Regions from separate parts of the Bradyrhizobium sp. 2TAF36 genome, predicted to be linked through region 1. Evidence: predicted binding sites of a transcription regulator. Region 1 holds the regulator's gene; the other holds the start of a gene.

Region 1 (4,675 bases):
CGCAAAACTGATCAGCAAGGCCGCCGACCTGAAATCCCAGGCCGACCCGCTGCCTGACAAGGATCAGGGCCCCGCAGCGCCGGACGTCAGTCCGTACAAGCCGCCGGGGAGTTGACCGATGCTGGCCGTGGCTCTCGTCCTTCTCGTCCTCGCCATGGCCATCCTCGTACCGGTCTGTCTCGCCTTCTGGATCATGCCGCGGCGGACTTGATGCTCACCCTTCATCGCAGAGCGGATGACGCAGGATAAATCATCCTGCGCGGCCACTGTTTTGCCTCTGCGCCTGCACTCGGCTAGAACTCTCGCCGCCGATTTGCCCGAACGGGCCCAGCAGGAGTTTTCACCCGTGGCCCTGATGCCGGTTTCCGACGCGCTCGCTGCGGTGCTGGCGGGCGCAGAGCCGCTGCCTGAAGAGATGATCGCGCTCGACGCAGCCTTCCACCGCGTGCTCGCGCGCGACGTCGCCGCGCGGCGCACGCAGCCGCCGCAGGCGATGTCGGCAATGGACGGCTATGCGGTGCGCGCGGTCGATGCGGCGAAGATCGACTCCCAGCTCACCCTGATTGGCGAGGTCGCGGCGGGCCGCCCGTTTGCGGGATCGGTCGGCGCCGGCGAGGCCGTGCGTATCTTCACCGGCGGTGTCGTTCCCGATGGCGCTGATGCGGTCGTGATCCAGGAGGACACGATCGCGGACGGCAAGCGCATAACGATCAAGGAAGCCGCCGTAACGGGGCGGCACATCCGCCCCGCCGGCGTCGACTTCTCGGAAGGCGACGTGCTGCTGCGCAAGGGAGCCCGGCTCACCGAGCGCGACCTCGCGCTCGCCGCCGGCATGAATTACCCGCAATTGCCAGTCCGGCGACGCCCGAAGGTCGCGATCCTCGCGACCGGCGACGAGCTGGTGATGCCGGGTACGACGCCGGGCCACGGCCAGATCGTCTATTCCAACGGCTACGCCCTGCACGCGCTCGCCCGCAGCGAGGGCGCCGATACCATCGACCTCGGCGTTGCCGCCGATACGCTGGAGGCCACCACGGCCGGCATCGGCCGCGCGCGGGAGAGCGGCGCCGACATCCTGATCACGACCGGCGGCGCGTCGGTCGGGGACCACGATCTGGTCCAGCAGGCGCTGAGGGACGAAGGTATCTCGATGGCGTTCTGGAAGATAGCGATGCGGCCGGGCAAGCCGATGATGAACGGGCGGCTCGGCGCGATGCGCGTGATCGGCCTGCCCGGCAATCCCGTGTCATCCTACGTTTGCGGCTTCCTGTTCATGGTGCCGTTGATTCGCGCGCTTTCGGGCCGTTCGATGATTCATCACCGCCGCGAACGCGCGGTGCTCGGCCGCGATGTCGGCGCCAACGACCAGCGCGAGGATTACCTGCGCGCACGCCTCGAGCTCCGCGATGACGGCACGCTCGTCGCCCTTCCGGTCAATCACCAGGATTCCTCGCTGCTTGCGAATCTCGCTGCGGCACAGGCACTTCTCGTGCGCGCGCCATTCGCGTCGAAGGCCGAAGCCGGCACGCCTTGCGAGGTCTTGCGGCTGCCCGTCTGAGCGCTTCGTTCGCGTGCGTTCCGCGAACTTTGTCGCGTTCACGGTAAATTAAGCAGTTGCGGAACATGTATCGAACATATAGTGTCTGTTCATGATTTGTTTCGAGAATGTAGCGGCTTACTGCTGAATTCAGCGTCTCGGAATCGAACGACATCAACCGGGGGATTTTGGTCGAGATGTTAACGCGCAAACAATACGAGCTCCTGCGGTTCATCAGCGAACGGCTGAAGGAAAGCGGCGTGCCGCCCTCCTTCGATGAGATGAAGGACGCGCTCGACCTGCGCTCGAAATCGGGCATCCATCGCCTGATCACTGCGCTCGAGGAGCGCGGCTTCATCCGGCGCCTGCCCAACCGGGCCCGCGCCATCGAGGTGATCAAGCTGCCCGAGCTTCAGGCCGCTGCCGGCAGCCGCCGCGGCTTCACGCCGAGCGTCATCGAAGGCAATCTCGGCAAGGTCCGCACGACTTCGAGCCCGCCGGCGGACGAGGGCGAGCGCCCCGTCGCGGTCCCCGTGATGGGCCGCATCGCGGCCGGTACGCCGATCGAGGCCTTGCAGACCCGCAGCCACACCATCAGCGTACCGCCTGACATGCTCGGCTCGGGCGAACATTACGCGCTCGAAGTGCGCGGCGATTCCATGGTCGAGGCCGGCATTCTCGACGGCGACATGGCGCTGATCCAGCGCAACGAGAGCGCCGATACCGGCGATATCGTGGTGGCGCTGATCGACGACGAGGAGGCGACGCTCAAGCGCTTCCGCCGCCGCGGCGCCTCGATCGCGCTCGAGCCCGCCAATGCGGCCTATGAGGTCCGCATTCTGCCGCCCAACCGGGTGAAGATCCAGGGCAAGCTGATCGGGCTGTACCGGAAGTATTGATACCGGACGTGCCGGTATCGGTTATTTGGCGCCCCGCGCGCTTTCGATCGGCGGCGCCGATCCGAGATTGGAGCGGACGATTGTCCGCTTCCGCTGGATAGTCTTTCTGGTTTCGCGCAGATTATCCGGCCCCTCCTCCAGCGGTAAATCCTCGGCACGCCGCACGAAGCAGCCCTGCTTCGCGGCCTTCAGGTTCGAGGAGAAGTCATGCGCCGGATCGTTCTGAGCACAATTGCTGTGGCGCTGATCGCAGCATCAGCGTCGCAAGCCTTGGACGTACAAGCCTTGGACGTACAAGCCTTGGCCGTGCAAGCCTTGGCCGTGCAAGCCTTGGCCGTGCAAGCCTTGGCCGTGCAAGCCTTGGCCGTGCAAGCCTTGGCCGCGCAATCGCGGCCCCATGTCCGCAAGGACACCGCCGTAAGCGAGCAAGTCCGCAAGGCCCTCGACGCCGTCGACCAACCGTCGCGGCCGGGCTGGCACTATTCCGGCTGGTCGGCGCCTGCGGGGCGCTGACACGCGCCTGCAGAATGCAAAGGGGCGGGCTTTGTTCCTGGCGGATTCGGGAAAGTTAATGTGATTGCGGCCTGCGGCGGCGAGCCGTAGATTTGCCTACAACCCGGCAGAACGTTTGGTATTTCCACTCTGATAGAGGCCTGCGCCTCGATTAAGAGACGTGGGTCGCCATCCCTGCATGAGGAGCACCCGATGTGTGACTACAGCCTGCATGCCGTCGCGTCGCGTCCCGCCGAAGTCGGCGAGACGATCGTCACGACAACTTTCCGCGGCACCTCGACGCGCGGCTTTGCCTCCGCGGCCGATCCGACCGTCGCGGTCTGCCTGCTCCCGGGAACGGAGCTCGCCTTCGCCGACAACGTCCGCTACGACAATCGCTGGATCTGGACGCGCACCGTCAATTCGCGCGTCGGCAAGTTCGGCAAGATCGATCCGCACATTCCCGATCGCCATCATGATGCGATCGAATTCCCCGACGGCAAATCCGTGCTGGTGACGCAGCTGGTCGAAGGCCAGCGTGCGACCGTGCTGCAGCTACCGGTGACCCAGCCGCTCGGCGAGCGCGAGCACAAGCCGCAGACCATCACCGACAGCCGGCCAACCATCACCCGCCTGCCGATCGGCTGACATCGCCATTCCCGACCGGCAGGTCGGGCCAGGATTGAAAATCGCCATCGCCGGCCGAGGCCGGCGAGATGGTGTTGCTCGTGCCCCGCGAAACGCCATCGGGCGGACCACGCCGTTGCGCCTCCCACCGCACGAAGTTTGCGCTGTCCTGCCTGAATTTTGAACGTCCGTTCCGCAGCCAAATGGCCGATGCTTGGTGCGGTTTGGGACGGCGGGCACGTTCGATGAAGACCTTCATTCGCGTCGTTGAACTCTGGGTGCCTGACCGCACGCGCATGCGGCTGGAATTCGGCGGCGGCCTCTACGGCGAAGGGTTGTCCGCGTTTAGGGACGTGAGCGAAGATTTGCACTTCGCATATGACGAGGGGCTTCCCGGCAAGGCCTGGGCCAGCGGCCACCCTGTGATCCTCACCAGATTCACCGATTCCTATTTCAAGCGGACCGATCAGGCCATCGCCGCCGGGCTGACCTGCGGCGTGGCGGTGCCCGTGTTTTCAGGCGAATTCCTGCAAGCCGTCATGGTGCTGTTCTGCGGCGATGACGAGGCCCATGTCGGCGCGATCGAGCTCTGGCACAACGATGCCGAAACCTCCCACGAGATGGGGCTCGTCGACGGCTATTACGGCACCGCCGACATGTTCGAATTCAACTCCCGCCACACCAGATTTCCGCGCGGCTTCGGCCTTCCAGGCCGCATCTGGAAAGCCAGCCTGCCGCTGATCATCAAGGACCTGCACGATGCCAGGAGTTTTCTGCGCTGGGAGGACGCCGCCAAGGTCGGAATCAATCTCGGCGTCGGCGTTCCCTACCGGACCGGCACCGATCAGACCTGGGTGCTGACATTCCTCTCCGCGCAGGCGACCCCGATTGCGCGACGCTTCGAGATCTGGGTCCCAGACGAGGCCCGTTCGGCGCTGGTCTTCCGCGCCGGCGATTGCAGCGCGCAGACCGACCTCGCCGCGCTCTATGCGACGAAATCCATCGCCAAAGGCGAAGGCAGTATCGGCGGGGCCTGGGCCACCGGCATGCCCGCACTCAACGACGATCTCGCGCGTGACGTCTCGGTCGCGGCCTCGCAGGCCTGCGCCTCTGGACTGAG
Region 2 (3,790 bases), on a different contig from region 1:
CTTCCCCTTCTTGTCCGGCTCGACTTCAAAAGTAATGCGCTGTCCTTCGGCGAGATCTTTCAGTCCCGCCCGCTCCACAGCAGTAATGTGCACGAAGACGTCGCGCCCGCCGTCGTCGGGCTTGATGAAACCGTAGCCGCGCTCGCCGTTAAAAAACTTGACCGTTCCCGTCATGGCCATCGGGAAACTCCCCCTCATTGCTCCTCCGTCGCGACGCAGACTCACGTCACGACATGACCGGGCCTTACGAAGCCCGGGAGCTGGCCATCCTTGGGCGGACCTTTCTTTCGGTCCGATCGGATCTTTCTTAGGCCTTCACTCCGCCGCAACCATTCGCGGAAGCGGAACGTAAAGCCAGTCACGGAAACAGCATAATACGGTTCTCTGCAGATTGACTACCGCTCCTGCATCTTTTTCCCAAGAATGCCGGTGTGTTACGGCCTCGGCACCTCTAATCGGAATCTGGCAGCTCCGCCCTGTCCGAGCGGTATCTCCAGCTCGGGCAGGATCGTCTTGAGCTCGCCATGCAGCGTGTACGGCGGATTGACGATCAACAATCCGGCGGAGGTGAGGGCGGCGCCATCAAGCTGCGGCGCGACACTGAATTCGAGACGCAGACATTTTCCTGGCGGTTTTGCTGCGGCTGCGAGCCGCGCCACTGATTGCACCAGCGTGTCGGTGGCGCGTCGGCTCTTGGCCGGGTACCAGATTACATAGATACCGGTCGGCCATTTCACGAAAGCCGCCGAGAAGGCGTCGCCGAGCTTTTCGAACTCGTCTTTCGCCTCGAACGGCGGGTCGATCAGCACGAGCCCGCGCCGTTCCTTCGGTGGCACAAAGGCCGGCAGCGCGACCCAGCCGTCGAGATCGACCACGCGCGCCTGTTCGTCGCGGCGCAGCACACCGATCAGCGCCTTGCGCGCCTTCGGCTCAAGCTCGCAGGCAACGAGGCGGTCCTGCGGCCGCAGCAGGCCGCGCGTGATCAGCGGCGAACCCGGATAGGCCTTGAGTTCGCCCTTCGGATTGTAGGCACGAACGATGTCGAGATAGGGCTTGGCCAGCGCCACGGCGTCGTTCGACAGGCGCGCCTGCATCAGCCGCGCGATGCCGGTCAGCCATTCGCCGCTGCGGCGCGCCTCGTCGCTTTCGAGATCATAGAGGCCGGCGCCGGCATGGGTGTCGATGACACGGAATGCCCCCGGCTTGTCCTGGAGGTAAGTAATGATGCGCGCGAGCACGATGTGCTTGATGACATCGGCGAAGTTTCCGGCGTGGAAGGCGTGACGGTAGTTCATGAGACAGGACTACGCTACGTCACGGCTTGAGCAAAGCGGCATGCGCGTCTGTCCCGGACGCGCTGCAACGCTCTTAGCGTTGCGGGCCAGGGCCCGGGTCTGGATTCCCATGCAGCATAGGCCCCGATTCTGCAGCGCACCGCCGAAGCGGCGCGGCGTACGGGGCATGAGCAGTTGGACTAGCCACCTCTGATCGGCGGCATCGTCACCTGGTCGCGGCGGCAGGCGCGGCGCTCGATCTCCTCGCAGGCCCGGAATTGCAGGTCCTTGCTGAGGCAGATGCGGACCTCCGAGAGCCGGGTCCGGTTGCAGGTGACCGAGATGGCCGCGTTGCTCAGGCCCGCATTGGCCTTGATGAAGGCTTCCTCCACCTCGCCCGGCGCCACGGTCTTGGCCTGCGACAGTTCGAGATATTCCGCCGGGATCTTGATCGCGGCGCGCGCCTTTCGGATCGTCTCGAAATAATTGCGGCTGTCGAGCCCGGAGCAGGTGCCGTGCTTGTCCCACTCGTTGAAGATCAGCCCCGGCGCCGRCATCAAATCGAGCATCGAAGAGACGATGTTGCGGTTCAGGCGTGGCGAGGGCCGCTGGCAATATTCAGGGAAGCCATTCTCATATTGCGGCCACAGCCCGTGCACCACGAACGCGTAGGGCCGCCCGCTGCACTGCATCTGCGAGCGACCACCGCCGCCGCCGCGGTTGCGCTCGGACGCCTCCTCGCAGAAGGAGGGCGACCATGACAGCGACAGCACATAGAAGTCGAATTCGCCGGGCGCGTTCTGCCGTTTGTCCTGGGCCTTCGCGCCGCCCGGCAGCGCGACCAGCCCGGCGGCCAGAACCAGGGGGAGGGTCAGTGAGATCACGAGACGGGTGAACGAATGCAATCTAAAATGAAACATGGCGACGCCCCTCAACTAGACTGTGCAGTCAGCCTAGCAGGCAACAAGAACATTTCAAGAACAAAATTCGGGCCGGCCCGTCAGGCGCCTGATCAGTCCGATTCAGGCCTTTCGATCGAGCMTCAGGGCCTGGCGGCGCGGCAGGACGGATTGTAGGCCCAGTTGCGGTCGAGCCCGACCACGCACCATTCCACACCATTGCCGTAGCCGGAGAAGCCGCCATCCTCGATGATCGAGAAATGCACCTTGCGCACCTTTCCGTCATTGAGCATGGCGTCGCCGGTGCAATAGCGGCGCGGAATGTTGTCAGACTGCCAGGGCCGGAACGCGATCTCGTGAACGGCGGCGAAGCCGGTGATCTTCAACGAGGAATTCCAGAACGAGCTTTCCTTCTCCCAGAACTGGGTGGCGATGGTCGGCAGCGCCCTCTCGCAATCGACGACGGCGCCGTCATAGCGCGGCCCGTTCAGCCAGAAGTTCAGCTCCAGCGGATTGGCGGCCCTGGCCTCACCGAGCGACAGCGCCCCGAACATGAGGCCAAGCAAGGTGGCAAAGCGGAGCGATTTCAGGGGGAGGGCGCGCATGGGCAATCCGGACAGCTGGGTCTTGCGAAGGATGGACGGTGCCGCGAAGGCCGGGGCAGGTCAAGTGCAGCGCGGCAACACTTGGCCAAGAGTTGACCCCAACCTCGCAGCCGGCGGGGCATCAGTTCTTTTCATGGACCTCCCGGCACCGTAAACTGGTCCCAACCAATTGGAGTAACGGGAATGCGAATCATTGCGGCCGCGGGCTTTCTTGCCCTGGGGATGATGGCCAGCCAGTCGGCACGCGCCGATCTCCTTCCGGTGCCTCCGTTCAAGGGCAACGACACCGGCGGCATCATCGCTTATTCGCTGGCGACCCAGGCTGATGCGCGGCAGGTCGCGGTCGATCACTGCGCGCGCTACGGCAAGGTCGTGAAATTCCTCGCGGTGCAGGCCTTTGAGGGCGGCTATATCTCGTTCTCCTGCCGTTGGGTGCCCTATGGCGCTGCCCAACAGCCGATCCGTACGCTGTACTGAGGCGCTTTCGGAACGTCGGGAGCTTCCCACATGACGCGCAAGCTCGCTTTGCTCGGCTCGGCCCTTTGTCTTGTGGTGTCGGCAGGCAGCGCCAGCGCCGACGATCTGCCGGTGCGCAAGGCCGGTCTCTGGGAAATGAAGATGGTCAGGACCGGCACGCCCATGCCCGAGATGACCATGCAGCACTGCACCGACGAGACCGTCGACAAGGAGATGAACAACAACGTCTCCCCGATGGCCAAGCAGATCTGCGCCAAGCAGGACATCAAGAAGACCGCGACCGGCTATGTCAGTGATTCCGAGTGCAACGTCGCCGGCATCAGCACGACCTCGCATGCCGAGATCACCGGCGATTTCAACTCGGCCTATACGGTGAAGACCTCGTCGCATGCACAAGGCGGCGCCGCCGGCGCAGCAGGCCGCGACACCACGATGCAGCTCGAAGCCAAGTGGCTCGGGGCCTGCAAGCCCGACCAGAAGCCCGGCGACATCGTGATGCCCGGCGGCTTCAAGATGAACGTGCGCGACATGGACA

The links. The regulator LexA, encoded in region 1, represses DNA repair genes until DNA is damaged. The targets are predictions, from matches to a motif close to TGTTCNNNNTGTGTTCNG.
Region 2: the regulator LexA is predicted to act here: its motif matches at 2,240-2,257, upstream of AB4Z51_RS06960 (ribonuclease T2 family protein).

The regions. Positions count from the first base shown of each region.
Region 1 covers NZ_JBFRFR010000054.1:51,258-55,932, forward strand. Annotated here, with positions in the region: gene AB4Z51_RS28570 (hypothetical protein) at 1-115, shown strand, start outside; gene AB4Z51_RS28575 (molybdopterin molybdotransferase MoeA) at 347-1,558, shown strand; gene lexA (transcriptional repressor LexA) at 1,735-2,436, shown strand; gene AB4Z51_RS28585 (Cys-every-fifth RiPP peptide CefA) at 2,625-2,849, opposite strand; gene AB4Z51_RS28590 (hypothetical protein) at 3,142-3,576, shown strand; gene AB4Z51_RS28595 (GAF domain-containing protein) at 3,801-4,675, shown strand, end outside.
Region 2 covers NZ_JBFRFR010000010.1:212-4,001, reverse strand. Annotated here, with positions in the region: gene AB4Z51_RS06970 (cold-shock protein) at 1-180, opposite strand, end outside; gene AB4Z51_RS06965 (23S rRNA (adenine(2030)-N(6))-methyltransferase RlmJ) at 435-1,295, opposite strand; gene AB4Z51_RS06960 (ribonuclease T2 family protein) at 1,475-2,194, opposite strand; gene AB4Z51_RS06955 (hypothetical protein) at 2,317-2,778, opposite strand; gene AB4Z51_RS06950 (hypothetical protein) at 2,962-3,255, shown strand; gene AB4Z51_RS06945 (DUF3617 domain-containing protein) at 3,286-3,790, shown strand, end outside.